Regions from separate parts of the Paenibacillus sp. P2(2022) genome, predicted to be linked through region 1. Evidence: predicted binding sites of a transcription regulator. Region 1 holds the regulator's gene; each other region holds the start of a gene.

The links. Region 1 encodes LexA, which represses DNA repair genes until DNA is damaged. Its sites were predicted from a motif close to CGAACATATGTTCG; they were not measured.
Region 2: the regulator LexA is predicted to act here: its motif matches at 2,699-2,712, upstream of addB (helicase-exonuclease AddAB subunit AddB).
Region 3: the regulator LexA is predicted to act here: its motif matches at 3,198-3,211, upstream of MMB75_RS03545 (YhjD family protein).

The regions. Positions count from the first base shown of each region.
Region 1 is NZ_JAKWFI010000001.1:1,245,766-1,256,393, reverse strand. It holds gene metH (methionine synthase) at 1-2,421, opposite strand, end outside; gene MMB75_RS05710 (cupin domain-containing protein) at 2,703-3,245, shown strand; gene MMB75_RS05705 (HAD family hydrolase) at 3,343-4,137, opposite strand; gene MMB75_RS05700 (hypothetical protein) at 4,294-4,803, opposite strand; gene MMB75_RS05695 (DUF896 domain-containing protein) at 4,921-5,127, opposite strand; gene MMB75_RS05690 (LysM peptidoglycan-binding domain-containing protein) at 5,236-5,604, opposite strand; gene lexA (transcriptional repressor LexA) at 5,794-6,420, shown strand; gene MMB75_RS05680 (hypothetical protein) at 6,841-7,005, shown strand; gene MMB75_RS05675 (hypothetical protein) at 7,047-7,187, shown strand; gene MMB75_RS05670 (DUF2798 domain-containing protein) at 7,374-7,874, opposite strand; gene MMB75_RS05665 (hypothetical protein) at 8,312-8,794, opposite strand; gene MMB75_RS05660 (MarR family winged helix-turn-helix transcriptional regulator) at 9,009-9,482, opposite strand; gene MMB75_RS05655 (SDR family NAD(P)-dependent oxidoreductase) at 9,638-10,516, shown strand.
Region 2 is NZ_JAKWFI010000001.1:500,920-511,547, forward strand. It holds gene MMB75_RS02215 (Na/Pi cotransporter family protein) at 1-860, opposite strand, end outside; gene MMB75_RS02220 (class I SAM-dependent rRNA methyltransferase) at 1,158-2,537, shown strand; gene addB (helicase-exonuclease AddAB subunit AddB) at 2,779-6,345, shown strand; gene addA (helicase-exonuclease AddAB subunit AddA) at 6,342-10,361, shown strand; gene MMB75_RS02235 (exonuclease SbcCD subunit D) at 10,390-10,628, shown strand, end outside.
Region 3 is NZ_JAKWFI010000001.1:843,827-854,454, forward strand. It holds gene MMB75_RS03540 (transglycosylase domain-containing protein) at 1-2,255, shown strand, start outside; gene MMB75_RS03545 (YhjD family protein) at 2,736-3,149, opposite strand; gene MMB75_RS03550 (DMT family transporter) at 3,453-4,379, shown strand; gene MMB75_RS03555 (YitT family protein) at 4,800-5,504, shown strand; gene MMB75_RS03560 (DUF2188 domain-containing protein) at 5,693-5,881, opposite strand; gene MMB75_RS03565 (lipid II flippase Amj family protein) at 6,034-6,837, shown strand; gene msrA (peptide-methionine (S)-S-oxide reductase MsrA) at 6,932-7,903, opposite strand; gene MMB75_RS03575 (TVP38/TMEM64 family protein) at 8,085-8,702, opposite strand; gene MMB75_RS03580 (TerC family protein) at 9,054-9,743, shown strand; gene MMB75_RS03585 (Gfo/Idh/MocA family protein) at 9,907-10,628, shown strand, end outside.

The DNA.
Region 1 (10,628 bases):
ATTTTTAGTAAACTTACGCGTTAAGGCAGCTCCACCAACCATTATTGGAATATCAATGTTCGCATTTTTCAAATCCTGCGCGGTTAGCACCATTTGTTGTGCCGATTTAACAAGCAGACCGGACAGGCCGATCATGTCAGCCTTTTCTTCACGATAAGCTTCAATGATGCGTTCTGGTGGTACTTTTATACCCAGATTTACAATATGGTAACCATTGTTGGATAGAATAATCTCCACCAAATTCTTACCTATATCATGCACATCACCTTTAACCGTAGCCAACAAAATCTTACCTTTTACTGAGGACTCATTCTTCTCCATGAACGGCTCTAAATAAGCCACGGATGCTTTCATTACTTCAGCGCTTTGTAGAACCTCCGCAACAATCAGTTCGTTGTTGTTAAACAAACGTCCTACTTCTTCCATCCCTTTCATTAGCGGTCCGTTAATAATCTCCAGAGAAGAATATTTAGCGAGCGCTTGCTCCAGATCCTGGATCAGTCCCTCCTTACTTCCCTCCACTACATAGGAAGCCAGCCGTTCTTCGAGCGAAAGGTTTGATATCTTCTCTTTTTTCTCCACTTTCTTGTTACGGAAAGCTGCTACAAATGCAGATAACGTATCGTCATTTGTTTTATAGATCAGGTCTTCCGCCAATTTCCGTTCATGCTCGGGGATCGATGCATAGCGTTCAAGCTTCTCCGTATTTACAATTGCATAATCCAGTCCCGCTTTGGTGCATTCGTACAAATAGACAGAATTGAGCACTTCACGACCCGCTTCCGGTAAACCAAAGGATACGTTACTGATGCCCAATATGGTATGAACCCCGGGAAGTGCTTCTTTAATGATACGTATGCCCTCAATCGTTTCCTTAGCCGAACCGATATATTGCTCATCCCCTGTTCCTACTGGGAATACGAGCGTATCAAAAATTATATCCTCCGCTGCCAAACCGTAACGGTTCACCAACAGATCATAAGAACGCTTAGCTACCTCGAGCTTATCCTCACGCCCAATTGCCTGTCCACGTTCATCAATCGTTCCGACAACAACAGCAGCGCCGTATTTATGAATAATAGGAGCCATTTTCTCAAATTTCTCTTCACCATCCTCCAAATTAATGGAGTTAATAATTGCCTTACCTTGCGAATATTGAAGTGCTTTATCGATAACTTTAATATCCGTGGTATCAATCACCAATGGTACTTTCACCTTGTTTACAACCAGTTTCAAGAACGCTTCCATATCTATCATTTCATCACGGTCCGGATCTTGCACACAAATATCAATGACATGTGCTCCGCTTTTTACCTGAGCGCGGGCAATTTCAGACGCCTCTTCATATTTGCCTTCCACGATCAAACGCTTGAATTTCCGGGAACCCAGAACATTCGTTCGCTCACCAACCATATACGGACGATTATCCTGTTCAATATACACAGGCTCAATGCCTGATACGGCAGGAGGATGATGACCTACGAGCTGACGAGGCTCAAACTGCGCCATACTTTCACTCATTACTCTTATATGCTCTGGAGTAGTACCGCAACAGCCTCCCGCAATATTCAACCAGCCTTTTTCAGCGAAAGCAGCCATTTTACGAGCTAATGAATCCGGCGATTCATGGTATTGACCATTTTCATCGGGCAAGCCCGCATTTGGATAACAGCTAATAGCTGCAGAGGACATTTCAGACAAAGAACGAATATGATCACGCATAAACTCTGGACCTGTAGCACAATTCAGTCCAATCGAGATTGGATGTAAATGTTCGAGTGATATGCAGAAGGATTCGATGTTTTGTCCGGCCAACGTTGTTCCCATCGGCTCAATCGTGCCAGAAATCATTAATGGAAGCTCAATTTCTGTCTGCTCAAAAGCCTGACGAATTCCAATGCTACCTGCCTTAACGTTAAGCGTATCCTGTGAGGTCTCCAACAGAAGAACATCTACCCCACCTTCAATAAGCGCCAAAGCCTGCTCCTGATAGCTTTCAATCAGCTCTACAAATGTAACACCGCCTGTGACAGACAAGGTTTTTGTAGTTGGACCCATAGCTCCTACAACAAAACGAGGCTTGTCCGCAGTGCTGTACTTATCCACCGCGTTACGCGCCAGTTTGGCCGCCACCAGATTAATTTCACGGGCACGTTCTGGTATATCGTAATCCGCCAAAACGACGGATGTCGCTCCAAATGTATTCGTTTCAATCAGGTCTGCTCCGGCCTCCAAGTATGCTTCATGAATCCCTTGAATGACATCCGGTCTTGTTAAGACCAACATCTCGTTGCAGCCTTCTAACTCTTCCCCACCAAAATCAGCGGCAGAAAGGTCTTCCTGCTGAATCATAGTGCCCATAGCCCCATCAAGAAGGAGTATTCTTCGTTGTAACGCATCCTGCAAGCTAACTTTATCCAAAATTTCTTCACCCCCGCAAAACGTTAAATCCTAGTTTAGCAGAAACCGTATCATTTAGATAGATTGAAGTAAAAACATACGTTTTATGCAGGCTATTCTTCTTTACAAACGACTTAGCTGATCTATTTTTGTAGTATGCATCGTTATAGACGAACGTCTTTAAACTGTATCGTATTACTATAGTCGTTCCCACATAAATGCTTCAGCCTGTATTGTACAACTGGTTAAGACATGGTATTCTTTATACAACATTAATCCAAGTGGAAAAGAGGGATTTGTGCATGGCAGAAATTTTTATACGCAATACGAATGAGCGAATTAGCGGTGAAGAGCGAGTACGTGAATTTTTGGAGAGCTACCAGGTATTGTATGAACACTGGGATGCTTCCAAGCTGCCAGGGGAGCTGCAAGAAAACTTTACTTTGACAGATGATCAAAAAGCCGCTGTTCTTAAAACATTTGAACCTGAAATCAAAGATTTAGCCGCACGTCGCGGATATAAAATCTGGGACGTCATCACTTTATCTGAAGCAACGCCGAATTTGGAGGAGCTGCTGGTCAAATTCGAGCAAATTCACACCCATACCGAGGATGAAATCCGCGCCATTGTTGCTGGTAAAGGGATTTTTATCATTAAAGGCTCTGAAGAGATCGGCTATTTTAATGTAGAGCTTTCACCAGGCGACGTTATTTCTGTTCCTGAAAATACACCGCACTTCTTCACTTTAATGGAAGATCAAAAGATCGTCGCAGTCCGCTTGTTCATCGAAGAAAATGGATGGATTGCTGAACCGTTCGAAGATCCAACATTCACTACAGCATAATTACGATGTATTGTGTCAATAAGAAAACTCCCTCTGCTCTGTAGCATATCGAGCGAAGGGAGTTTTCTTTATACTTGTTTAGAAGACTGTAGATTATTTACTTTAAAGATTGAATAATTCCATGCAACTCAGACAAATGCTTGATTTGGAACTTCGGCTTGATCTCTGTAGTATTGGTTTTATCGTTCCGATTCAACCACACCGAATGTACACCAGCTGACAAAGCCCCTTGAATATCAGTCGTCAGCTTATCTCCTACCATTAAAGCTTGTCCAGGTTCAATTCCTAGAAGTCCCAAAGCATGCTGGAATATAGAAGGATCAGGCTTGCCCCGACCAAAAGAACCTGAAATGACAACATGATCAAAAAAAGGAGCCAATTGAGGAACTCCATCCAGCTTCTCCTGTTGTAGATCAGGGGAACCATTTGTCAGCAATAGCAGCTTGTATTGTCCCTTCAATTGATCCAGAATTTCAAACGTTTCTTCATATACATGTGGACGTGCACGTCTTTCCGAAGCAAATTGGGCAGCCAACTTTTCCGCCAACTCCTCATTATCTATCCCCAGTTGCTGAAGCCCTCTGCGCCATGATTCCTTACGATAAACAGGAGCCAACTGTTCCAATTGGCGGAATTCAGGTTGCTCACCTGCTGTAAAATTCGCCCACAGTCCTTCAAACGGATTAATGCCAATCATTTGAGTAAAACTAAAGGTTTCATAGGATTCATACAAAGCGCGCGCTTCCTTGCGTACGGCTTCTTCCAGCGTTTTCGGATCAGCGCCTGTTTCTCGGGAGCCTGTTTGACATGCTGCATCAAATGCCTCTTCTACACTACGTTCATCCCACAGAAGGGTATCATCAAGATCAAACATTATCGCCTGAATCGTCATACGAATTATCCACTCTCTTTCCACTGTATATGTAAGCTTGTCTGTTTGGTCACGAATCAGATCATTATGTGTGCCCATATTAAGCAAGTGGCCGCACCATGTTATATGAAAAATAACATCATACGGCCTTACTTACAGAGCTACAGGCTAAATCGGTTATTTCTTATCTACCTGTATCTGATTGGATAGTGCAAATTTTTCAAGGCGCTCTGCGATGGCATTTGTATCATAGCGTCCCAGTGATTTTGTGAAAATAAAATTACCGCCCTTCCCTTTTCTTTCAACGGTAACGTAACCCTTTTCAATTTTGATGGCTTTCATGTCCCCTGCCGTCATCGGCCGTTCTCTGCCACCTTTTAACATATAAAGGGTATCTTTTCCCACTTTTAAATAAGGACGGCGAATGAAGAAGATAACAGCCAGCATCAAGTACAAGCCAAATACCAGCCAATCCATTCCCCGCATGCCGGTCTTAGTCAAAAAGTAACTCATAAGCATGTACAATACAGCAAGACCAGCCAGCATGATTGGCACAGTAATATTACGGCCACGGAAAATGTCCATTGCTGAACCTGCGCCGTTAATGGTTTGAATGCCTTGTTTCTTGCGCGTTTTATTTAAATGCGCTGTGTTTTTACGTACTTTTCTTTCAAATGATCGGGCCATCTCTCAATTCCCTTCCCAATAAATATTACATTAAAACAATTGCCTTAAAGCTGATCTATATAGATACCAAGAAAGATACCTAATAACAAAAGGCAAATGATGCAGGCTTTAGCAACATTAATGCTTCAGCCCGCCATTTCCCTTCGACGTATCATCGTCCACAAATTCAATGGTTTCAAGTTGCTGCCGAAAATTACGGCGAATGTTGCCCAAATAAATTTCCCGAAGGTTGGCGCGCTCCGTGGTTTCCTCTTCCGTCAATCCTTCGGCTTTTGCTTTGCGCGCTAATTCATTAATGCGCTGTACCAAACTGTCTATATCCAAATTGTGTCCCCTCCATAAAAGCAAAGATATAATACACTTTGACATGTAGAAAAGAGCTTGTCAAGGCTCCCTCATTGCGCTCCTTGACAAGCTCTATAGTCTTATAGATCAGAAGGGTGGGAGCTTAAGTACCTGACCTGCCTGCACCCCCCGATCCTCCAAATCGTTAATACGTACAATTCCTTCAATATATACCCGTGTATCCATTCGTTTCGGTTTATGATTCACGGCAATCTTCCATAACGTATCTCCAGGTTGTACAGTCAGCTTAATCATTTCTTCATTGGAAACTGGAGGTGCTGCAAAAACCGTAAGTACACCTGCCCCTGCAACCCAAACGATAATTACTAGAATAAGAAGCTTGAGTAAAAGAGTATTGGTAAGAGCCTGTAACAAACGTACCTTACCCTCTTTTCGGGTCTCCTGTAAATTCTCTAAATTCATCGGAAAAATACTTTGATAAGTGCTATATTTCATAATTGGCCGCGTCCTCCAAACGTTTGTTCTTATGTTTTTCACAATATAACACGAACGTTTGTTTTGTTCAATAGAAAAGAGAACAAAAGTTCGTGAATATTTTTAGGGATTATTTAGAACTTATGTTTGTACGAACGGAGGTTCTATGCTATAATTTTCCCAAACGTTACTAAATGGGGTTGATACGGTATGTCTAAGATTTCGAGCCGCCAGCAGGCCATTCTTGAATTTATCCGCAATGAAGTGCGTCTAAAGGGATACCCCCCTTCTGTGCGCGAAATAGGCGAGGCAGTCGGATTGGCCTCCAGTTCTACGGTTCACGGTCATTTGGATCGTTTGGAGAAAAAAGGACTCATTCGCCGCGATCCTACGAAACCACGGGCTATTGAATTACTCGGTCAAGACGAATCGGATAACAGCAACTTGATTAATTACTCCATTAGTCGTGTTCCCGTCGTCGGCAAAGTAACCGCTGGTCTTCCTATTACGGCGACAGAAAATATTGAAGATTACTTTCCTCTTCCCCAACACTTTGTTGGTGAGGATAAAATATTCATGTTATCTGTTGTAGGCGAAAGCATGATTGAAGCTGGTATTGCTAACGGAGACTATGTAATCGTACGTCAGCAGCAGACTGCTGATAACGGAGACATTGTAGTAGCTATGACAGATGAAGACGAGGCTACAGTTAAAACCTTTTACAAAGAAAAAGATCATATCCGGCTTCAACCTGAAAATCCAGCCTTTGAGCCACTTCGACTGACACACGTCAGCATATTGGGCAAGGTTGTTGGACTCTTCCGGGACTTCCACTGATTTATCGTGCTTTCTTCCCCGTTATACTACCACGAATATAAAACCGGCCGCCTAGGCGAGCCGGTTTTATATTTTTGTTATATTTACTATGTATGTGTCTCCAACTATTCTTTCCTTTTCAGCAACCTATATTGTCTCTACTATTATATCCGCCCCATATCCGAGATAGTTCCACTCTGATCTTAAACTGTTTACTTTTATTAGCTAAACAAATGGAAATTTGACACATATGAACCTACGGTGGCCTTCCTCTATAACGTAAAGTTGGGAAGGCGAACGCAGGCTAGCATGAGCTTTTTTTGTTAAACATTTAGGAACATAGGTACTAGCTTCTTTTTGTCTTTAGTAGATTTATGCTGATACATTACTAGCACAATTGACATATGTATATAGCAGACCTAAAGCAAAGGAGTTATGCAGATGATCAGAAATAGAGTTAAAACGTATAAGCATCGCATCGGGAAAAACAGATATCTGGTCGTTAAAGTCTTTCAAGCCGCAGCTGCTAAAACAGGAAGCGGAAATGCACTCGCAACTAACGCATTAAATATCAAAATTTCCAAGCGTAAGCATAAACATCATTAAGATTTAACCGTACCTTCATTTCTTTGAAGGGAGGTGATATTATGAGCAGAAGACACAGCAACCGTGAATTGAGAAGAAGAAGATTAAACATCCGTTCCAACCAAAGAGCCAATGCGCGTGCAAGAGGTAACGCACTGGCTGTTAATCTGTTTAGCGTGAATGATGGACAACGCAGACGTTAATAATTATTTTCAAGCAAAAAGCAGGAAGAATTCTTCCTGCTTTTTTTGTGTTAAATAATACACCAAACTACCAATCCCGCCAGTTATAGCTTCCTCAAACTTGTATCCGATTTTCATAACTTAAACATTTCTAGCTGTAAAACCATTCATTAGCTTAACATTGCTGCAATGGATTTGCTCTATTATTTAATTTAATACTTTTTTATAAGGTCCCACTTGCCCGCTTTTCTTTATAAATTTTATAAACAAGGCTCGAACAACAGGACCCATAACCAATAATTGTAATGGATAGGCCACAACAAAGTTCTTTATAAAAATTTCTAAATAGGCTTCAAATAATGAATGATCGCCAATACCCTGACTTAGAATTGAAGTTAATAAACCGTAGAAAGACATAGAACAGGCCATTCCGAACACCATACATGTTGAAATCGTGATAATTAAAAATATTTTTTTGGATTTATCAAAAGGTAGACTTAAAGCAACTTTTTTTGCTACAGGACCCACGATATATAAATCTAAAATGAGCGCTATAATAAATCCAATTAGAAATTCAACAGCAATGGTAATCAAGCTAATTTTTCCAATCAATCCGTTAATCAAAAGATTATAGAAGGTCATAATAACGACCATTCCAAAACACATAATAACCCCAAAGTAAAAGCTTTCCTTTTTAGTTGTTGGCATTTAATTCAACCTTTCATTTTTGGATGTGATTATTTTAGCTGCAACCAAATTTTCATGTAAGTGAACTTTTTATGAACATATCGTAACAAACAAAGACAAGTAAGGAATATTCTTTGAACTATGTACAAAATCATTACACATTTATAACATTAAGTACAAATAATAAAAAATATCTCTATTACTTTGTATGGCTCAAATGGAGATTATGCTACCGCTACACTCAATGAAAGTTTTGAAGGCCCTACCCGTTGGCTTAGGGATGGCGGTTCTCCAGATTTCGAAACACTTTTCCCTTCTTAAGAGCACCACTTTCAACAATTTTCTAAAAGACTCTGTCAATAGTTGATGATGTCTTATTTTATATTGAAAAATCCCCACTACCTTAGCTGGTCGGCGGGGATTTCGCTTATTTATAGTATTTACTTATACTACACATTCTAATATTTGATTATAGCTGATCCTGCTTTAACCCACTCTTTGGATTCTAGTTGAATCCATCCATATACAGGTGAGTCAGAGTTGATTTTTTGTTTTATCAGTGAAAGGTTTTCATAGTTGCTGGAACTGTAAAGCGACCCTGTCTTTGGCGCAACTTTTACTGTCAGAATATTTTTTATATTTGGTTCTTCATCAGTACTAGTCCAGACTAATCGATTGTAATAATTAGTGTTAAACGGGTTTTCTAAACCACTAATCGAAAATTTCACTCTTTTCCCGACAATAGATACATCTGTATATGCTGTGTCATCTTTAAAAATTACTAATTGAGATGAAACTAATTCCTGATTTAAAGAGTTTGTATAGGTGTCATGGGTGACGCTTGCTACATCTGCCGAGGCTGATAGCGGGGACAAAACTGAAAATAAGAGAGCAATTGTGGAGAAACATAAAGTAGTTTTCCTTCCTAATTTCATACTCATTATTTTCATCCTTTCCTTCCTATTTATCATCATCCATAAACATACTGCTTATTGATTGTCAAAGTAAGGGGAGCTTTGTCTGACATAAAAAATACACATTCGGGTAGATTTCATTATCCACTTCTACTCTATATCCAAGCTGCTTATGAAAAAATAAAAGCCGATATCTTAAAGTGACGATATTGTTTGCAAGTGTTTACATGCGGGTCACTTCTTAAGGTTGTGTTCCGTGGCGATGGAGTCCATTAAATTGCCTAAGCATTTGGTTAAAATTATGAAGCTCAGCATCTTCCCAGTCCGAAATTCGTTCATAGAAAACGGACTCTTTCTCCTTAAGCGCATCAATTAATTTTTGCTGTCCATGCTCAGTAAGAGATAATACAATTCCTCGTCCATCACTTCGGGAGGCCTCTCTGTTCAAATACCCCAAAGACTCAAGCTGTTTGACAAGACGACTCACTGAACTTCGATCCATCGCAGTTGATTCCGCTAAAGTGGCGGCATTTGTTGGGCCATAAGAATACAGCCAACGAACAATATGGAAGGCGGCAGGTTGTAAGGAGGAGTCAAATTTCGCAGCAGCTCTGACATTCAGGGCGTGTGAAGCGCTGATAAGTGCGTTAAGCTGCTCGCCCAACTCAATCTCCAATTTCTCCCTTGGTTCATTTTTAACTTCATTATATTTCATCTTCAATCACCTTTCTCTCGTTAAAAAAACCACAAGTCGAATTTGATTGACATATATCAACCAAATTATTATAGTGGACATATGTCAACCAAATGTACTAACTCACCGAATTGGCTACTCCAATAAAATTGTAACACATGAAGGAGAAATGACGAATGTCTAAAAATACTACCGTTGTCATAACAGGTGCCACCAGTGGTCTTGGACAACTAGTCGCAGTTGAATTGGGAAAACGCGGCTGCTTTGACCTTGTTTTGACTGCCAGGAGTAGGGAACGTGCTGAAGCTACAAGAAAACAGATTGAGCTGGTTAGCCCATCAGCGAAGGTTGACTTTTTTTATGGAGATTTATCGGTACTGAAGGATGTTAAACGAATCGGGGATGAGATAGCCGCCGCATACTCTAATATTGATGTGCTGTTAAACAATGCGGGTATCCATGCTTTTGAGCAACGCGTCACTCCCGAGGGGTTTCCTGAAATGGTTGCCATAAATTATTTATCGCCGTGGCTGTTAACATATACACTAAAACCGTGCCTGCAGAACGTAGGCAAGGCCAGAGTTGTCAATGTTGCCTCCGAAGCTTCACGCCGCCATGGAGTTTTGAAGCTCCCCGAGGATTTAACGGATACAACTGCCTTTACCGCTTGTGGCTCATCGCCCATCTATGGAAAGACCAAATTATTGAATATTATGTTCACTGCTGAACTGGCAAGACGATGGTCGGATACGGGAATCAGCGTAAATGCACTAAATCCAGGATTCAATGTTACCGGATTGGGACGAGAACTTTGGTTTGCCCCTCTATTAGAACGATTGTTGAAAATCCTTCATCTTGGAGATCCGCGAAGAGGAGCAGATATCATCACCCGATTAATTGTAGATCCGGAATATCATAAAAAAACAGGTGGATACTTTAACGTCGGAACTGGGAAATCTATTCAACCAGTCTCACCTGGAGGAGATCCCAAGATGCAGCAAAAACTGTGGAAGGTCACAGAGGATTTGCTGGAACAGAAGGGATTCCTTCCATAAGAAATGATTGATGAAGGGATAAGACGGCAATGAATGAAGCAATAATCATCAATAATGCCAACCCCGCACTACATACAAGCATATCTTCAATCATTTGCTAAATCAATGAACG
Region 2 (10,628 bases), 740 kb from region 1:
AGCCCGGGGATTAACGGCATAAAGAGCAATGCCCCGCCTACGTTCAGCAGCACGTGGGACCAGGCCACAAATTTGCCAGACACGCTGCCGCCAACAGCGGCAATCAGGGCAGTCACGCAGGTGCCCACATTGGAGCCGATGACGATGGCGATTCCTACATCAACTGGCAAGGCACCCGCAGCAGCCAGGCTAATCGCCATACCAATGACAGCTGCGCTGCTGTGAACCAGCGCGGTTAGGCAGGCTCCAGCAGCGAAGGCCCACCACATGTTGGCTGCAGCATGATCAAGAAACCAGCGGAATAGTCCGGCCTGCTCAATCCAGGGGCCAACGGCTTGCATCACGCGGATACCTGCGAGAATCAGCGAAAATCCGGCGAAGACGAGGCTGATAAATTGTACAGCCTGTGGGCGGCTAAGCCCATTGGAGGTGGCTGAAGCTCCGGCAGCTGCATACTGACGGCCAGTGACCGTTTCCCCCCGCAGAACAGCAGTGCCCCAGCATAGCAGTGATCCACATAGCAGTGGAGCAGCCAGCTTGCCGAGCTGGAGGCCCATCAGCTCGGTCGTCAGGCAGGTACCAATATTGGTACCAAGAATGATGCCGAGCGTGCGGCCGTAGGTCAACAGCCCGGCATTGACCAGTCCGATCGTCAGCACCGTTACGGCGGTGCTGCTTTGCAGTAGGGCGGTAATGCCTGAGCTAAACAACATACCCCGCCAAGGGGAAACCGTAGCCCGGTTTAGCCAGCGAGTAAGGAAGGGGCCGGCCAAATGCCGGAGGGCAGCTTCCATCAGCTTCATTCCACCTAAAAAAATAAGCAGCCCACCGCACAGCGGCAATATAACATGTATAAACACGGCTTTAGCCCCCCCTTTTCTAGGCGAAAATGAGAATACTTATGTAACAGCCTATGATCTACCTAGGACAGCCATGACAAGCATGGCCGAGCAGTTTTTTATGGAACGAACATTTTGTAGTATCTTCACAAGCTTTTAAAGCGTGACGTCGACATACAGGCGGGCAGTAGCGAAGCGGTTCATTTGAAGCTGGAGAAGCGCCAGCGATCGTAAGACCAAATGAATCGGCGGAGCCGCGCCCCTATCGAACAAAATGTTTTAACACTTTGAGTAATCCAAGAATAGGAGTGAAGGATTTTGCCTTCAGTAATATTAGAGCGTAGCCGTAAAAAAAGGCTGGAGCAAGCACACCCTTGGGTGTTTAAAAATGAAATAGCCAAGATTGAGGGTGATCCAGAAGCCGGTGATTTGGTCAGCATCCTGAACCATCAGGGGCGTTATTTGGCGACAGGTTACTATAATCCTGCTTCACAAATTACAGTGCGTGTGATGTCCTATGAGCCGCTAGAAGTGATGGACCAAAGCTTCTTTGCCCAACGTTTCCGCAATTGCTTGGAGCACCGTGAACGCTTTGTGACCGGAGGAAACGCTTATCGTTTGGTGTACGGCGAGGCTGATTTTTTGCCTGGGCTGATTGTAGACCGTTTTGGTGATGTATTGGTCGTTCAGCTGTTAACGCTTGGCATGGATCGGCGCAGGGAAGAAATCAGAGATGCACTTGTTGAAGTAATGGGACCAGTTGGTATATATGAGCGTAGTGATGTATCCATCCGTGAGCTGGAAGGGTTGGAACAGACGAAGGGTCCTTTGTACGGCGATTGCCCGCGCCATGTGGTGGTGACGGAAAATGGCTTACAAATCAAGGTCGATATCGAAGAGGGACAAAAGACGGGGTATTTCTTTGACCAGCGTGAAAATCGTGCGGCCATCGCGCCGTTGATGACAGGTTGGGGAGCGCGTAGCGGAATTACGTTGCAAGAAGTAGCTGCAAACCCAGGGGATGACGGCACAACGGTCATAAAGCCTGTGAATAAAAGTGGTAAGGTTGTTGAATTCCCATTCTGGGACGGTGCAACTGTATTGGAATGTTTTTCACATACAGGTAGCTTTACGCTCAATGCGTGTAAACATGGTGCGAAAAAAGTAACTTGTCTGGATATTTCTGAACATGCGATTGAAAGTGCTCGGGATAATGTGAAGCTGAACGGTTTTGAGGATCGCGTCGAGTTTGTCGTCGACGATGCTTTTCAATATTTACGTAATCAGGTTAAAGGTGTAGAGGAACGCACCGCGCGAGCGGGCGGCAAAGGAGATACATCTAAGCCGCTGACTGCGGGTGGCGGACGTACCTTTGACGTAGTTATTCTGGATCCGCCGGCTTTTGCCAAAACGAAGAGTGCTGTCAAAGGAGCTACACGTGGATATAAAGATATCAACCTTCACGGAATGAAGCTCGTCAATGAGGGCGGTTATTTGGTAACAGCGAGTTGTTCGTTCCATATGCGGCCGGAGCTGTTTTTGGACACGATTAAGGAAGCGGCTGCAGATGCTGGCAAAATCCTCCGACTGGTAGATTGGAGAGCGGCAGGGAAGGACCATCCCCAAATTTTAGGTGTGGAGGAAGGTCATTATTTGAAATTTGCCATCTTTGAGGTGCGCAGCCGGACACAGCTGTAGATTTCATACCCTTGTCAAAGTTAAACTACTATTAGGCGATAAAGATAAATAGGTGAAAACAAACTCATTTTTAGTATAAATCAGTCCTGTAGAGAAGGCTTGCACCAAGCCATCCTGCGGGACTGTTTGTTTTTGAGAAGAGCCCAATTGCTACAACATGGCAAACGTACGTTCTTTTCTCCTTTGCCTGATATGCTATACTGTTTAATAGAATGTTGTTGGTTAGAAAGGAGGCGGCATCATGTCGGTCCGCTTATTGATTGGCCGCTCTGGTAGTGGTAAAAGCACGTTAATCCGTAATGAAATGACCTCTATGTTACGCGAGGAGCCGCTAGGTAAGCCTATGCTGTTACTTGTGCCTGAGCAATCGTCATTTGCTTCAGAGCATGCGTTGCTCACCGAAGTCGGAAACGGTATTCAGGGGTCGGTGCGCGCCCAAGTGATGGGATTCCATCGTCTTGCCTATTTAGTCATGCAGGAAACAGGGGGTTCAGCACTGGTGCCTGTAACAGAAGAAGGCAAGAAGATGCTTTTATATAAAATTATTCGTCGTCGCAAGGATGAACTGAGTTTATTTAAAGATTCGGGAGACCAACTCGGTTTTGTGGATCGGTTGAATACGTTGTTCACAGAGCTAAAGCAGTACGGAAATGATGCTCGGTCTGTACCGGAGCAACTGGATAGAATGCATGCTGCGGGGGAGTCCACTCCGATATTAAGAGGCAAGCTCAAGGATATCAGTCTAATCTATGAGGATTTTGAACGGGAGCTGACGCTTAAATATATCGATGGTGAAGATACGCTTCGCATGCTGACAGAACAGATTGCACAGTCTTCCCTCGTGCGCGGAGCAGACATTTGGATGGATGGCTACCGGAGGTTTACACCACATGAATACAAGGTGGTGGAGCAGCTTATGCTGCACGCCTCTTCGTTGACAGTGGCGCTGACCTGTAACCGCAGCTACGAAAGTGGACAGCTTCCGCATGAGCTGGATTTGTTTCATCCTTCAGCGGCTACCTACGTCAAGCTTAAAGGAATGGCAGAGGAGCTGATGATTGAAACGCAGACACAGTTATTACGCCCCGATCCAATGCCTAGGTTTAAAGAACGTCCAGCGTTGGCGTATTTGGAGGCTTATTTCGAACATCGCACAGGGCTGCGGAATCAGGAACAACGGTTGCGGCTACAGCAACTGCGAGAACAATGGACAGATACACAACCGGAGGGCATAAAACTGTATGCTGCGGCAAATCGCCGCGCCGAGCTGGAAGGAGCCGTACGCGAAATGCGCCGCCTGGCCCGCGAAGAGGGCGCGCGTTATCGGGAGATGGCTCTGTTTGTGCGTCATATTGAAGATTATGAGCCGTGGGTGGAACCGATATTCAAGCAATATGAAGTTCCGGTATTTTTGGATCAGCGGAGAAGTATACTTCATCATCCCTTGGTGGAATTGATTCGGGCTTCACTGGATATCGTGCAGCGACGCTGGCGATACGAGGATGTATTTCGTGCGGTCAAAACAGACCTTCTATTGCCGCTGGACGGTCGAGTGAGCCGCGAGCAGATGGACCGTCTGGAAAACTATGTGCTGGCCTGCGGCATACAAGGTAGCCGTTGGACAGATGGCCGGGCATGGCAGGCTGTGCCCAGTTTGTCGCTGGAGCTGGAGGAACAGGAACGGAACCGTCAACGGGATGAAACGCTGGATTTGATGGAGTTGTGCCGAGATGTGATTGTGACGCCTTTGCATGCGTTTGAGAAGCGTATAGGTAAGGCACGAACGGCGCTTGAGAAGAGCGAAGCCGTATATCTGTTGCTGGAGGATGCAGAAATCGGTCACAAGCTGGACGCCTTCATTCATCAGGCAGAAGAAGCTGGAAATCCCGAGCAGGCGAAGGAGCACCGTCAGGTATGGGATGCGGTGCTTGAACTGCTTGATCAAATCGTCGAAATGATGGGTGATGAGAGACTGGATACTGCTTTGTTTGCGGGAGTGCTGGAAACGGGATTAGCTGAGTTCCGTATGGGGCTTGTTCCACCGGCTCTGGATCAGGTGCTGGTCGGAAATACGGACCGTACACGTGTATCCGGCATTCAACATGCCTTTGTGCTAGGGGTGAACGAAGGAGTAATGCCGGCTGTGTTCCATGAGGATGGGGTGCTCAATGAGCAGGAACGTACAGCATTAAACGAACAAGGCGTAGAGCTGGCGCCAGATATGACAAGACGTCTGTTGGACGAACGGTTTCTCGCTTATACAGCCCTGACCTCTGCTGGTAAAAGCCTGTGGATGAGCTATGCAGTGACTGATGAAGAAGGCAAGCCATTGCTGCCGTCAGAGTTAGTGCGACATGTGCGGCAACTGTTTCCTGGCCTGAACGAACGTCCACTGGCTGGATACCCTCTGCCTGAAGACGCTTGGACGACGCAATGGGAGTATGCTTCCCATCCGTCTGAGGCATTGCCGCAGCTCATTGCGCAATTACGGCATTGGCGGCGTGGCGGTGATATTTTATCTCCCTGGTGGGAGGTATATAACTGGTATGCCAGCCAGCAGGGACGTGAGAAGGACAAGTTGCGTCAGCTGTTGACCTCAATTTTTTACGAGAATCATGCCGAAATGCAGAAGGAAACGAGCCGCCGTCTGTATGGCAGCAAGCTGCGTACCAGTGTATCTCGGATGGAACGTTTTGTCGCATGTCCATTTTCTCACTTTGCCTCTCATGGTCTTCGTTTGAAGGAACGTCAAATGTATCGTCTGAAGGCTCCGGATATCGGACAATTATTCCATGCAGCGCTTGGTGAGATGGCGATCAATCTGCGTGAACGTAATGTCAGTTGGGGAAGCCTCACTACCGAGGAATGTCGCCAAGAGGCGGAAAGTACGGTGGAGCGTCTTGCTCCTCGCCTGCAAGGCGAGATTTTAATGAGCTCCAAGCGGTATGGCTATATTTTGCGCAAGTTAAAAGACATTGTGAGCCGTGCTTCATTAATTTTGGGTGAACATGCACGGAGAGGTAGCTTTGAGCCGATTGGGCTGGAGTTGGACTTCGGACCGGGTCAGCCGCTTCCTCCCTTAAGCTTCCGGTTAGATAACGGCGTGGTGATGGAAATTGTCGGACGGATTGACCGTGTGGATGTGGCAGAAGGAGAAAAAGGATTGCTTTTGCGTGTCATTGATTATAAGTCTAGCCAAAAGGATCTTAAGCTGCATGAGGTGTATTATGGCTTATCCCTGCAAATGCTCACCTACCTGGACGTGCTGCTGAATGCGGCGGAGGAATGGTTGGGCGAGACTGCTTATCCGGCGGGTACACTGTATTTTCACGTCCACAATCCGATGCTGCAATCGCCTAACGGTCTTAGCGCAGAACAGGCGCGTCAGGAGCTCTTGAAACGTTTTAAGATGAAGGGATTATTGCTCGCGGATCGGGATGTAGTTGGGCAAATGGATACAGCATTGGACAAAGGATATTCCTCTATTTTACCTGTTGCAGTGAAAGCAGACGGCAGTTTTTATAGCAGTGCTTCCGTTGCTTCGCCTGAACAGTGGGATAGCCTGTTAGCGTCGGTGCGCAACAATATTCGGACGATTGGCACACGGATGACGGAAGGCGATGTTGCCATTGAACCTTATCGCATCCAGCAAGAAACGGCATGTACCTTCTGTTCTTTTAAGCCTGTTTGTCAATTTGACGACAGTCTGGAAGGCAGTGGTTACAACCAATGGGGGAAACCGGGCAAGGATCAGGTCTGGGATCTGCTGGGTCATACACAGGAAGGGAAAGGAGGAATGAAGCAATGATAAGCACGTCAAATGCTAAAGGCTTGCCGAAGCCGGAAGGAAGCATGTGGAGCGATGATCAGTGGCGTGCCATTTCGGAATCCGGTAACAACATGCTGGTTGCGGCAGCGGCGGGGTCTGGTAAAACAGCGGTGCTCGTAGAGCGTATTATTCGCAAAATTGTTGATCCTCAGCTCGGCTTCAGTGTAGATCGGTTACTGGTGGCGACCTTTACGAAGGCTGCAGCCGCAGAAATGCGTCAACGGATACGCGAAGCGCTGGAACGTGTGCTGGAACAGGAACCGGAAAGTGAACATGTACGTCGCCAGCTATCGTTGTTGAATCGAGCCTCGATTACGACGCTTCACTCTTTTTGTATGGAGGTCATCCGCAGGCATTATCAGGCCATTCCTCTTGATCCCGGCTTTCGGATTATGAATGAGCATGAAACAGAATTGCTGCGCCAAGAGCTTTTAGAAGAACTGTTTGAGGAGAAATATGAGCTTCATGATGAAGGCAGCACATTCCGCAGACTGGTCGACTGGTTTAGTGGAGAACGCACCGATGATGCCATGTATGTGCTTGTTCAGCGTTTGTATGATTTTTCTCAAAGTCATCCTTGGCCGGAGCATTGGCTGCGCGAGACGGCAGCAGCATTTCGTGTACAGGATGTAGCAGCTTTGGGGGAGACTCCTTGGGTTCGTAGTATTTTGACGGATGCTGCCCTTTCGTTGCGCGGAGCAGCGAGTTTGCTGGAACAGGCGCATGAGACAGCTATGCAGCCTGGCGGTCCTGCACCCTATGCCATGACATTGCAAGAGGATACGGCGATGGTGAAGGAATTACTGCAAGAGCTCGAGACACAGCCGTGGGCATCCTTGTATGATCAATTTCAGGCAGCATCCTTTGGCAAGCTCAAGCCAGTCAAAAAAGATCAAACCGAGCCTGCATTGCAGGAACGGGTTAAGACGCTGCGCGAGGCTGCCAAAAAAATGATTACGGATATGAAGGCTTCCCTGTTCGGTCGGAGAGCAGAAGCTTATTTGGAGGAACTGCATGCGACCGCTCCTCTGATGGACGAACTGGTGGAGACTGTGATTGCTTTCGGGGAACGATTTCAACAGCACAAGCAGTCAAAAGGACTGGTGGATTTCGGGGATTTGGAGCATTATTGTTTGAAAATATTAAGACACCCCGACTCTACTCCGTACAAGCTGTTACCTTCCGATGCTGCACTTGAATACAAGGCGCAGTTCGACGAGGTGCTGCTGGATGAGTATCAAGATACGAATACCGTACAGGAAGATATCGTTAGACTGGTATCGCGCGAGGAACCGGGTAACCGTTTTATGGTGGGAGACGTGAAACAGAGTATTTATCGGTTTCGGCTGGCAGAGCCAGGGCTGTTTTTGAATAAGTATCAACGGTACGGCATACAGGAGCAGGAAGATGGCTTTTTGATTGATCTGGCGCGTAATTTCCGCAGTCGGGAGGAAGTTGTCGATGCGGTTAATTTGGTGTTCCGCCAGATTATGAGTGTGGATGTGGCGGAAATTGAGTACGATGAACGAGCCTGGCTCGTACACGGCGCGTCCTATCCAGAGAAGACAGAGGAGGACGCTGCTTCTGCATACGCGCCTGAACTGCTGTTAGTTGATAAAGGCGGGCGTGGTCTTTCTGAGGTTTCGGAGTTGTATGAAACGGGGGACGAATCGGCTTTACAGGAAAGTGAGCTGGCCGAGCTTGCGGAGCTTGAAACGGCTCAGTTGGAGGCTCGTGTAATCGCTCAACGGATTAAGGAGCTGACTGGAGATACTGGACAGCCACTGTTGATTTATGACAGGGGATTAAAAGCGATGCGTCCAGCAGTCTACGGTGATATTGTCATATTGCTTCGTTCATCAAGCGTATGGGCTCCCTTAATTGTGGAAGAATTGCGGCTTGAGGGCATCCCAGCCTCTGGAGAGCAGACGACAGGCTTTTTTAAAGCAACGGAAGTTGAGGTAATGTTGTCCCTGCTGCACATTATTGATAATCCGCAGCAGGACATCCCGCTTGCATCCGTGCTTCGTTCGCCAATTGTCGGCTTGACCGAAGATGAACTGGCACAAATTCGTCTAGAGAAGCCGGATGGAATGTTTTATGATGCATTGCTGGCGGCGGCACAGACTGAACAAGTTGAGGAGAGTTTAAAAGAGACCTCTGCTGATGTTATGGAGATGGATCTTTTCACTGAGGACCCGCTATCTCCACCTGACCCAGTCCATAGGAATGACGGGAATACGTTGTCTACCCGACTACGTTCATTTTTGCGTAATTTGGACGCATGGCGGCAGGAAGCCAGACAAGGTAGCTTAAGTGTATTGATTTGGAATGTGCTGGAGGAAACAGGATATCTGGATTGGGTGGGTGGACTCCCTGGCGGCTCACAGCGTCAAAGCAACCTACGGGCTTTATATGACCGAGCGAGACAGTATGAGACTTCTACGTCCAACCGAGGCTTGTTTCGATTCCTGACCTTTATTTCCCGTCTGCGGGAGCGAGGCGGTGATTTAGGATCCATCAGCGGGGGGACTGAACCCGATCAAGCTGTCCGCATTATGACTATTCATAAAAGTAAAGGACTTGAATTTCCTGTCGTGTTTATTGCCGGGACGGCAAAAATGTTCAATCAGCAGGATCTGAATGCGCCGTTTCTTATGCACAAGGAGTTGGGATTTGGTCCTAAATATGTGGAGGAACAAAACCGCGTTAGCTACCCTACGCTGCCTAATTTAGCGATCCGTCGACGCTCACAGCTGGAGCTTTTGGCTGAAGAAATGCGTGTGCTATACGTAGCGCTTACGCGTCCGCGTGAAAAGCTGATTATGACCGGAACCGTGAAGGATCTCGCTTCCCGCGCAGCAGGTTGGGCACGTGCCAAGGAACATGCGGAAACAGTACTACCAGACTATATGCTGGCGGCAGGTCGCAGCTATCTGGACTGGGTAGGTCCTGCATTGATTCGGCATCCTTCTGCAACTTCGCTGAGGGAAGCGGCAGGGGATCAGGAGGGGTACTATCACAGACTGGAACACATGCCGGGGGCAGACTGGTTATTTAAAATCGTAGCCTCAGAAACACTTTCTGGCTCTCGTGTGAACTCGGATCGTGGAGAAGAGGTATCGGCCGAAGAACGCCAAAAGAAAACAGAAGCACTGAGAAATGTTGAGCTAATCGAATTAGACGAAGAAAGTGAAACGGATATTGCTGCGGCTCTTTCCTGGACCTACCCGTATGAACGGGCGGGCAAGACAGCAGCGAATACATCGGTCACAGAGATGAAAAGATGGCTGGAGATGCAGGAGATAGGATCTGATGATTGGCTGAATCTATCTTCTATCTCCCAACAAGCAGACTTACCAGAGGATCGCGAAGATTCTGACACTAGGGGCAGTCAATTACACTTGCGCAGACCTAAGTTTATGGGAAATCAGCGACTGACTCCTACAGAACGAGGGACGGTCTATCATACGTTGATGCTGCATGTGCCCCTAGATGGAGTCATGAGCGCTGAGGTTATTGAGGAAACCAAAGCTCGTTTGCTGAATCAACGTATCTTACTGGATGTTCATGCAAAGGCGCTGGATACGAATAAAATATTACGGTTTTTCTCTAGTGAGCTAGGGGAGAGAATGCTGGGTTCATCCTGTATTCAGCGTGAGCTTCCGTTTACTTATACCATGCGGGCAACCGATTACTGGAACCACAGTTTACCTGCGGTGTTGCCAGAACAGAAGACAGTTACGGAAAGCGGGCAGGACGATAAAGTGCTGATGAACGGGATCATTGACTGTTTGTTTGAAACTCCCGAAGGGCTTGTGCTGCTGGATTATAAAACAGACCGGATAACCGAATATCGTACGCTGTCACATTTAACAGACCAATATCGTTTTCAATTGGAGCTGTATGCCCGTGTGATTGAAGAGATTACAGGCAAAAAGGTTGCTGAGAAATGGTTGTATTTTATAGAAGCTGGAGAGAGTGTGCGGCTGTAGTGATATAGATAGGGAGAGGGGGAATAGCATGCGGATTTTGCATACAGGGGATTGGCATTTGGGTCGCACGTTGGAAGGTCGAAGCCGTCTGAAGGAGCAGGAGGCGTTTTTGGAAGAATTGGTGAAAATGGCTGACGACCAGCAGGCTGATTTGATTATGATGGCTGGGGATGTGTACGACTCAGTCAATCCTTCGGCCGCCGCAGAGCAATTGTTTTATGAAGCATCTGCTCGTCTTACGGCTGGAGGAAGACCGCTAGTCGTCAT
Region 3 (10,628 bases), 400 kb from region 1:
AAGAGGACCGACAGCTCGTTGACTTGAAGGATGTCCCTCAGTCCATTGTGGATGCCCTCATTTCAACAGAAGATAGCCAATTTTATGAGCACCATGGTGTAGATTTAAAGGGGACGGCTCGTGCTGTCAAACAGAAACTTTTGAATGAAAACCGCCAAACTGGCGGCAGTACACTGACGCAGCAGGTAGCCCGAAGAGTTTTCCTCAGTCTGGATAAAACGGACAGCCGAAAGGTGAAGGAAATGCTGCTGGCACTACGTATGGAGCGTTTTATGGGCAAAGACAAAATATTAACGGCTTACTTAAATAAAATGCCTTTTGGTAATGGTTCCGCTGGTTACAATTTGTATGGAATCAAGTCTGCTTCGTTAGGAATTTTTAATGTAAGTGATCTACATAAGCTTCATATTGCTCAAGCGGCTTATTTGGCAGGTCTTCCACAGCTGCCATCTGTTTATTCCGCTTTTGATGGTAAAGGGAATTTTGATGAAGAAGGTTTCAACAAAGCGATGGAGCGCCAACGTGTTGTGTTGGGAAGAATGCTGGAAACAGGCAAGCTCACACTGTCCGAATATAATGATGCGCTTCAATTTGATGTGAGAGCGACTCTTGCACCCCATCGCGAAAAAAGCTATAACACATTCCCTTATTTGATGCTGGAAACAGAGCGGGAGGCCGCACAGCTGTTAGCACTCCAGCAAAATCCGAATCTCACAGCAGCCGAGATTTCTAAGCCTGAGCATGCTGAACTTCTTCAAAATACGCGAGAAGAGTTGCAACGGTCCGGCTATCGAATTTATACAACGATAAATAAAAAAATTTATAGCAATATGCGACAGATTGCAGCTAATCCACAAAATTTTTCTCCATACAGTAAGAAGAAGGGACTAGAACAGATTGCGGCAATCATGATTGATCATAAAACAGGGGCTATCCTCGGTATGATCGAGGGCCGGGATTTTAATACCGAGCAAATGAACTATGCAACTCAAATGACACGTCAGCCCGGTTCTGCCATGAAGCCTATTGCTGCTTACTTACCTGCTTTGGAGAAGGGCTACACTCAGCCCGCGGGTCTTATTGATGATTCACAAATCATATTGAAAGACGGACGAAAGGGTTATCATATTCCTAAAAATTATAACAGAAGGTATGAGGGGCTTATGACAGCCCGTGAAGCACTCAATCGGTCAATTAACATCCCTGCACTGAGGCTGTTTTTATATGAAGTTAAAATTCCAAACGCTTGGAATTTTGTGCGTTCTCTTGGAATTACGACGATTCAGCCGCAGGATGAACATGCTCAAACAGGAGTTCTAGGTGGACTTAGTAAGGGGGTATCTGTCGAGGAACTGACCGCAGCATATGGAACAATTCCCAATATGGGCGTGTATAATGCCCCTCACTTGATCAGTAAAATTACAGATGCCAACGGTAAGATTGTATATGAATTTAAACCACAGACGAAACGTGTATATTCGCAGCAAACCGCATTTTTGATGACGGATATGCTCAGAACCGTTATATCAGACCCAAGAGGAACTGGCAAACGTCTGCAAAAAGCTTTTAAGAGCTACGGTACCATTGATATTGCGGGTAAAACGGGTACGACACAGAACTTTGGTGATGTGTGGTTTATGGGATACACACCTGACGTTACGCTAGGCGTATGGGCTGGTTATCGTCAACAGGTTAATACATTATCTCAAGAAGGTCACACCAGAGCACAGTCGGTGTGGGCGTTGATCATGAATGAGGCGGTCAAGGACCAGCCTGAGCTTTTTAAGAATAAGCATTTTATACAGCCGGAAGGCGTTGTGAAAGTTACGGTATCTAGTCTTACAGGTAAGCTGCCAGGGCGCTATTCCCGCCAATCAGGTCACCTCGTGACTGACTGGTTTAACCAAAAGTACGTGCCGACCGAAGTCGGAAGAGAACAGCTTCCACGTTCTGCTAGACCAGTAGTTCCGTCCAAACCAGATATCAAGAAAGAAGATGTCCCTGAGATCAAGGTACCAGCAACAGATCAAGAGGAGGTTCCACCAGAGGAAACAGTTCCTTCTGTTCCTGACACAGACGCAGAGATCGAACCGCCTGATGAGAATAACGATGTGCCATCAACAGATACTTCGCAACCTTCTATTGAAAACGTGCCGGAGACACCTTCTGAATCAGAGAACCAGAGTGGTGCTCCAAAAACTCAGCCTGATGAGGTTATCGATCCTGAACCAACGACTGATCAATCCAACAACTAAGCAACATGGACGATCTAGTTTAGAACACCGTTTCCAACAATATTGACAGTGACCTGCGGATGAAAACGGACACGGGGATACTCCTCATTCCAACGCTATTCCATTACAATGGCTACCTTGAATGGGAAGTTGGATAGTCAGGCTCCGGTACATCTGTCGGACAGAATTCTCGGTGCCTGAATAAACTTCATTGGTACTTTACCTTCATTGGTTTGAGATTCATCTACAACTTCTAGTGTTTGCTGGAGTAGGCCCTTAGGAGTAAGATCATAAATCGATGCATTTGCCAATCTGGCATCCTTTAAGCTGTCCTGATCCCAGCAGCCTGTTGTAATTATGAGTAGAGCCAGCATTTTATGCGGCTCTGCTCTTTTTTCATATTTTAGATTTCTCCTTTTTGAAAATACGAGCCAAATTATTTGCATGTAACCAATGGGCTTTAAAATTTTCTCTTTGTTCAGGCAAGTAGGCAAGGCGAAATTATAAGGGGTCATAGTCTTGGGTCAGATCAATTCCCAGGTAGTATCCGAGTTTACGCCGAACCTCACTGCGGGCAAAGGATGAAAGCATGAAAAATCGTCTTTGGTAACCGCGGCATACATACAAAACCTCTACGCCTTCATGATTTCGGATTTCGCTGTATATTTTCACTCCCTGTCTTTTCATTCGTGCTTTTGTGTCTGCTAATTGAACAGTTACGCGCTGTTGTACTCCAGTCAGGCTACGAATATACAAATCGGGCATTTTTAGAGGAGAGATATTCATAATACGAATGTCTCGCTCCAGCACATCCAGTACAAGTGTTAGAAGTACACACATTTTGATCAGTCCTGCGTCTTCTTCAGAAGGCAGAGGAGCTTTATGCTTGTTAGCAAGTACCTTTTTGTTTGTCATAAATATCTCCTTTACGCGGAGTGAAAGTACAATATATAATAAGTATATAGAACATACGTTCTGGATATACCTCATCATAGGGATTTTTCTGTTGCCAAAGCAATCATCAATTATTGGAAAAGTGTCAGGAAGTCCTAATTCCATGTGCCATTGTGGTAAAGATTCTTTCGTATATGACCGATGACAGTCAAACAAAATTTGTGTTAAGCTAATGGATAAAAAACTTACATAGAAGGGATAGCGTTCTGATAGCGGTCGTTTTCTACTTTTAACTTAAGAAAGTCGAGAAAGAAGGTTTACATATTGTCACGTTCGTTATATGTAGCTTTATTATTGTTGAGCCTTATTTGGGGCGGTTCTTTTATGTTTATTAAGGTGTTATTGCTACATCAAGTAGGACCGTGGACCATTGTATTTCTGCGATCCAGTTTTGGTCTTATTTTTATCATCTTATTAATGCTTCTTATACGCAAGCCGTTTAAAATCAAAAGCATTCCGTGGAAATCGGTTATTCTGGTAGCATGTGTCAACATGGTTTTACCATGGACATTGATTGGTTTTAGTGAGACCAGAATAGCTAGCAGCATGGCTTCTGTATTGAATGCCACCACGCCAATATGGACTATGTTGGTGGGTCTTGTCTTCTTCGGAGCTATATTTCATCGCCTGCAGTGGTTAGGAATGGGGCTCGCTTTTATAGGAATTATTATTTTATTGGGTATTAATCCTGCCTCTATTATTTCTGTTGATCCGGTAGGTTTTGGATGTATGCTGCTTGCGACTCTCTGCTACGGATTTGGAACACAGCTCTCCAAACGTTTTCTCTCCAATCTTTCCATGTATCAGGCTACCTTTGCGACACTGTTTGGTGCGGCAGCAGGGGGTGGTATTATGATGGTAATTGTAGAGAGACCAGATTTGTCGATCGTTTCTGTTCCAGGAGTATTAGGTTCCCTAATAGGACTAGGAGTTTTGGGTTCAGGGGTAGCATATATCTTGTTCAACTATATGATTTTGCGGGGGAGTGCGGAATTCGCTTCTTCGGTAACGTATTTTGTACCAGTGAGTGCCATCGTATGGGGCTTTTTACTTCTGAATGAGCATATCGGCTGGAACGTGCTGACCGGTCTGGTTCTTATACTCGGGGGCGTATTTATGGCCAATCAGCGCAGAACAGCCAAACTAAGGGTAATAACTCCAAGTGAAAATAAAACACACTCAGGTCATTGAGTGTGTACTCGCCAAACCTTTGGTATAATGCGTCAACTCGCACATACAATAAAGCATGCTCACACATAAAATAAAATATGGTGCAGCAAAAAAGCAAGCTGTTTAGCAGGTGACAAGGTGTGGTATAATAAATTATAGAATTATATGCACCACAGAAATGTCGGAGTTTTATTCCACAAAAGAAAGGATCAGGATACCATGTGTCCCCGAAGGATACTTCCCCAAAGGACGATTTGGAAACGATTTGATCTGTCTTATACTTAGCTTTTCCGCGGAGTAACGTCAAGTTGCGAAAGCCAACTCTGCGGAAGAGGGGATTGTACATGCGAAGGACCAAGTCCTCCAGGCACATCTTACCAGGTTGCTTCCGTAAGAGTGGGTTCATCCACATCAAACTTACGAGAAACCGAGGGAGCCTGTATGAGGAAAACTTACGAATCTATCGTGAACAATGGAGCACTGAGACAGATTGCTGTCATGTTGCTCGGAACATGCATTTTAGCTTTTACGTACTATCACATTAACGCCCAGAATCATTTGTCAGAGGGCGGATTTGCAGGCTTAGCTCTGCTGGGGCATTATGCGTTTGGCATATCTCCAGCATGGAGTATGCTGTTGCTTGATGTTCCTGTCATATTGCTGGCATGGGTACTGAAGGGCAAAAGATTTATGATGCTAGCATTAATCGGAGCCGTCGCCTTTTCACTGTTTTATGCAGGATTTGAGAAATACTCGACTCTGGTTATAGATCTGCATGGAAATCTGCTGATAGCAGCTCTACTTTGTGGGGTGCTCACAGGTTTAGGAGCCGGAATCGTACTGCGATTCGGTGGAGCAACCGGGGGCGATGATATTTTGTCTCTGCTGGTGAGCGAGTGGCGCGGATGGAAAATCGGCAACGTGTTTATTGTCAGTGACATCATCGTGCTAGGATTATCGCTGTTGTATCTGCCTGTAAAGGAAACAATGTTTACTATACTGGCTGTGTGGCTTGCCGGAAAAATAATTACATGGACGACCACGTTCCAATTGCACCGACCTGTGAAAAAGGTACTGCCAGCGGCTAATCCCGCTAAAAAGGTAGTTGCCAAAACAGTGCGGGTCGTCCACAGCCTTCGTCAATAAGGAAAGGGTGTTACGTCAGGAGAGAAATCTTCTTACGTAACACCCTTTCGCTGTATTCAGCTTCATCTCCCTCTTCTTTGATCGCTCGGCAATTCACGTTCAGCAGCACATGAAGGACTCTTTAGAATTAGAAAAAGCAAAATTTTGGTCATACCCATTGTAACTTGAATGCTGTTTTTATATTTTTTCTACTTCTTATTTTCTTCTACTGGATGATTATCGTTCCATTCTTCAGCTTGAGCAGTGGCAATCGCAATAGCACGCCCTTCTTCATAGCCCTCGCGGAGTAGAGCGTTAGCGATATCAACGGCTTTTTCTCGCACCCGGGGTTCCAGATTTTTCATGGATGGCGGGTAATCATGTTTGTTCCAAGGCATTGTTGCACACTCCTTTTTAGCAGATGTTGTATTATGTATTACCCGTTGTTGGCTTAGACAAACAAAAATTAAGGTAATGAATGTATTGTAAAATATATCTTGAGAAAAGGCGTATAATGGTGTGCAGAATACCAGAAAAAGGAGTGGAACATTTGCTTGCCTGGGGTTTCGTTTTTTTACTAACCATCATCATTCATACTACCGATAGCTTGTCTTATGCTCTTCGGCTTGGTGGTTTGCGAGCACGTCGGATTGGATTGGCCTTAACCGTGGCCGGAATGCTGCTGTTGGTTTCACGCACCTCCAATATGGCGCAGGGGCCTTTACTTGGAGGGATGGTCGATCAGGCTAAAGAGTCAGCACAATTGGGCGGAACGGATACGAGACTGGAACTGTATATGCACGGGGTATTGCTGGCCGCCACCGTTGGAACTATGTTTGCTATATTACTGTATCCAACAGTGGTGCGCATGTCAGCCAGATGGATTGTGCATTTGGAGCATACTGGATCTATTCCAGCTTTAATACGTCATTTAATGAGTCGAAATCGCTGGAAGCATGCAGGCTACTACATAAAGCGCCCTAGCTGGTCCATGCTTACCTCCCTGATCAGTGGAGTGATCCCCAAGCGTCTAATTATTTTAAATATTGCCGTTACCGCAATTTATACAACTGGAGTGGTATCTGCCTTGTATGCGTCATTTCTATGGCCCGCCCAAGGTACGGCAATGTCAATGTCGTCAGGCTTAATCAATGGCGTCGCAACGGTATTGTTGACCTTGTTAATTGATCCAAGATTGGCGGTGTTGTCAGAAAAAACGCTACGAGGGGAGCTACCCCTAATTCGGATGAATAGTGTGTACGGTTGGATGATCATCTCGCGTTTGGCAGGAACTTTATTAGCTCAGCTATTGCTGGTACCGCTAGCCATTTGGCTTGGGTGGGTGATGAGCTAGATCAGTAAAGATGTGCTGCCATATCCAAAAAAGGCTGACCCGTGACCATCTAATAAAGATGATTCCGGGTCAGCCTTAATGATTTTACGGCTGCTTACTTTTCAAATAATGACTTATATGCTCCATATCCTTCACGCTCCAAGTCTTCCTGAGGCACAAAGCGGAGCGCGGCAGAATTGATACAATAACGCAAACCCTCTGGACCTGGACCATCATCGAATACGTGCCCTAAATGGGAGTCTGCTTCGCGACTTCGCACCTCGGTACGAATCATGAAATGGCTGAGATCGGTCTTTTCTTTGACATTGTAACTGCGCAACGGACGGGTAAAGCTAGGCCAGCCGCAACCCGCATCATATTTGTCCAGTGAACTAAACAAAGGCTCTCCTGATACGATATCCACGTAAATGCCTTCAGCTTCATGATCCCAAAACTCATTTTGAAATGGGCGCTCGGTCGCGTTTTTTTGTGTTACTTCGTATTGAATAGGCGTCAGCCGATCTTTGAGCTCGGACTTATCAATCTTGACAGCCCAATTTTGCTCAATAAAATCTTCACGTCCCGACCCTTTGCGGTAGCGTTTGTAGTGAGCGGGGTTTTTCTTATGATAGTCCTGATGATATTCTTCTGCTTCATAAAAAGTTGCGGCAGGCAGAATAGATGTTGCAATGGGCTTGTCAAAACGGCCACTTTGAGCAAGAGCTTCTTTGGAAGCCTCTGCCTTGATGCGTTGTTCATCATTATGATAGAAAATAGCCGTTTGGTAGGATGAACCTCTATCGTGAAATTGTCCACCTTCATCCGTTGGATCAATCTGTTGCCAAAATAACTCCAACAGTTTTTCATACGGGAACACTTGGGGGTCGAATGTAATCTGTACGGCTTCCACATGTCCCGTTGTTTCAGAGCATACCTCTTCATAGGTAGGATTTTCGGTGTGACCCCCTGTATATCCAGATCTAACCTTCAAAATACCGGGCATTTCCTCAAAAGGGGAGACCATGCACCAGAAGCAGCCGCCCGCAAAAGTTGCCTTTTCTACCGTGTTTGGATTGTTGGTGCTCATATTTTATCACTCCAATCTGAGAATGTTTAATTAGTTGTTATTTAAATAGCTTACAATTAAATTATATACGGGATTTTTGCAAAATCCAACGAAACATCAGAAAGTACTCAGCTGCGTAGCTGTAGTGTGTCCCAAAAAAAGCAATCAAACATTCTACAGAACCGGTACAAACTCATTGCTATCATGTTTTGTTGGCGCGCCTAACTCTTTTTCGGTAAAGTACAAATCCGCCACCTACCAGTGCAGTATATAGCAGTAAAATAAACAAACCCGTGATTGGATGTTCCGCAAAGGTACCGCCTGCATAAGCATACACTGCAATTGCGGGAAGCTTGCCGATCGCTGTGCCTAGCATAAAGCTCCAGAACGGAAACCCTGCTACTCCGGCATATACATTTACAGCTGCCTGAGGAATGACTGGAATCAGGCGAGCCAGTAGCACAGCAGTAAAAGGCTCTTTCTCCATGACCTGATTGAAGCGCTCCAGTGCGGGAACACGCTCCAAATAAGCACGTCCTTTGTCACGAAACAGGGTACGTACGGCACTGTATACGACTAACGCAGCGAAAGTAGTGCCAAGCCAGCAAATCAGAGCACCTTGCCAGGCGCCTGCTGCATAAGCAATGGAAGCGATAATCAGCTTGTAAGGGATAAACGGAATTAACGCGAATAAAAATGCGAGCAGCAGCAGAACCGGAAAGGAGGTTTGCTGGTCCGCCCATGCGAGCCAATCATATCTGTAGATAAACGCGATGCAGAGCAGCGAAACATAAGCCGCGGGGAGTAACCATTTTTTCATTTACATACCTCTTTCAATATCCCTGTTCGGCTTTTTGCTTATACAGAAAAAATAGGGTTCACATTCCCAAAAATGTATGCTATACTGCCACTAACAGAATAGTTCCCAAAGGGGAGTAGCTCAGCGAGTAAAGTCGTCATTACGGGATTCTTAATCCCCGGCTTTATTGGCAACGTAATGTTGTAAGCGAGACCTTTGCCAGGATTTTAGGAATCCGGGTAAATGGTCTTTTTTTGATGCCAAAATGGGGTCAAGCGCCGTTTCCGGATTCTGCGAAATGGCGCTTTTTTAGTATAAAGCGCTGAACTATGTACAGTATAACAAAATAAATAAAGAAGGTGGGAGAAACGTATGGATTTTTTGTCAATCGAGTTTTTAACCGCATTATTGTCCATCATTATCATTGATCTGGTACTAGCTGGTGATAATGCGATCGTAATCGGCTTGGCGGCGCGGAATGTTGATAAGGCCAATCAAAAGAAGGTCATTATCTGGGGAACGGTCGGAGCAGTCATCATTCGTGTGATTGCTACCGTGCTGGTCACATACTTACTGCAAATATATGGATTGCGTTTGGTTGGGGGTCTCGCCCTTATCTATATCGCCTATAAGTTGTTGGTCGAAGAGAAAAAACATGAAATTTCAGCTACAAATCAGATGTGGGCAGCGATTCGCACCATTATTATTGCGGATACAATGATGGGACTCGATAATGTGCTTGCTGTTGCGGGAGCCGCTCATGGGGATATGCTACTTGTTATTCTCGGTCTGGCAATCTCCGTTCCGATCATGGTATGGGGAAGCACGATTATTCTGAAACTGACAGAACGTTACCCGGTAGTGATTACAATTGGAGCCGCAGTATTAGCGTATACCGCTGCTAAAATGGTGGTGGCTGAGCCATTAATTGCACATTGGTTCGCAAATGGAGTCGTTAAATATGGTTTCGAAGCCTTGGTTGTAGTTTTGGTTGTAGCCATTGGGATGCGTGTTAAAAAAATAAAAAGTGAGAAAACAAAAAAGGAAGCATTGCACGCATAAGCTAACTTATATTGAAGTAATCTGGCTGAAGCTGGATACTCAAGTCTTAGAGGCTGTTCCGTCAGGTCCATCTGGATCGGGAGTAGCCTCTTTTCTTTGCTTGTCAGCGGACTTCCATGTAAACTAGACAACAGATGAAATGAGTGATTAGAGGTGGAACGATATGGACAAGCAAATCAAGACAAGAGTAGCGATTGCAGGATTGGGTGGTATCGCTCGTAAAGTGTACCTGCCGTTACTGGCTGCACACCAAGGTGTAGACATCGTAGGTGTCATGAACCGTTCACAGGAGCCGGTCAGTTCTATTATGGAGCAGTATAGACTACCAAGAGGAACGACGGATGTGAAGGAAATGCTGGCATGGGAGCCGGAAGCAATATTTATACATGCGGCCACCGAAGCTCATTTTGACCTAGTCATGGCGTGTATTGAAAAAGGGATAGCGGTGTACGTGGATAAACCATTGTCCTATGATGTTCGTCAGAATTTGGAAATGACTGCTTTCGCGGAAGCGCAGGCTGTACTGCTGGCGGTAGGTTTTAATCGGCGTTTTGCTCCGCACTATGTGGCTGCAAAAGCTTGGCTAGAGGAAGTGGGTGGTTTCAGTCAATGTGCGGCGATTAAACACCGAACTGGATATGATCGTAGACCGGCGGCACAGACGGTTTATGATGATTTAATTCACATGCTTGACTTGCTATTATGGCTGGGTGGCGATAATTATGAGCTACTGCATAGTAGTCTGGATACAACGAGTGAAGGTTACATGGACGCTGCATTTGGGACTTTGCGTTTGGGGGATGCTGCCGGTACATACAGTATGAGCAGACAGGCAGGGGCTGACATAGAGAAGCTGGAGCTTCACGGGGCAGGACGGTCTGTTGA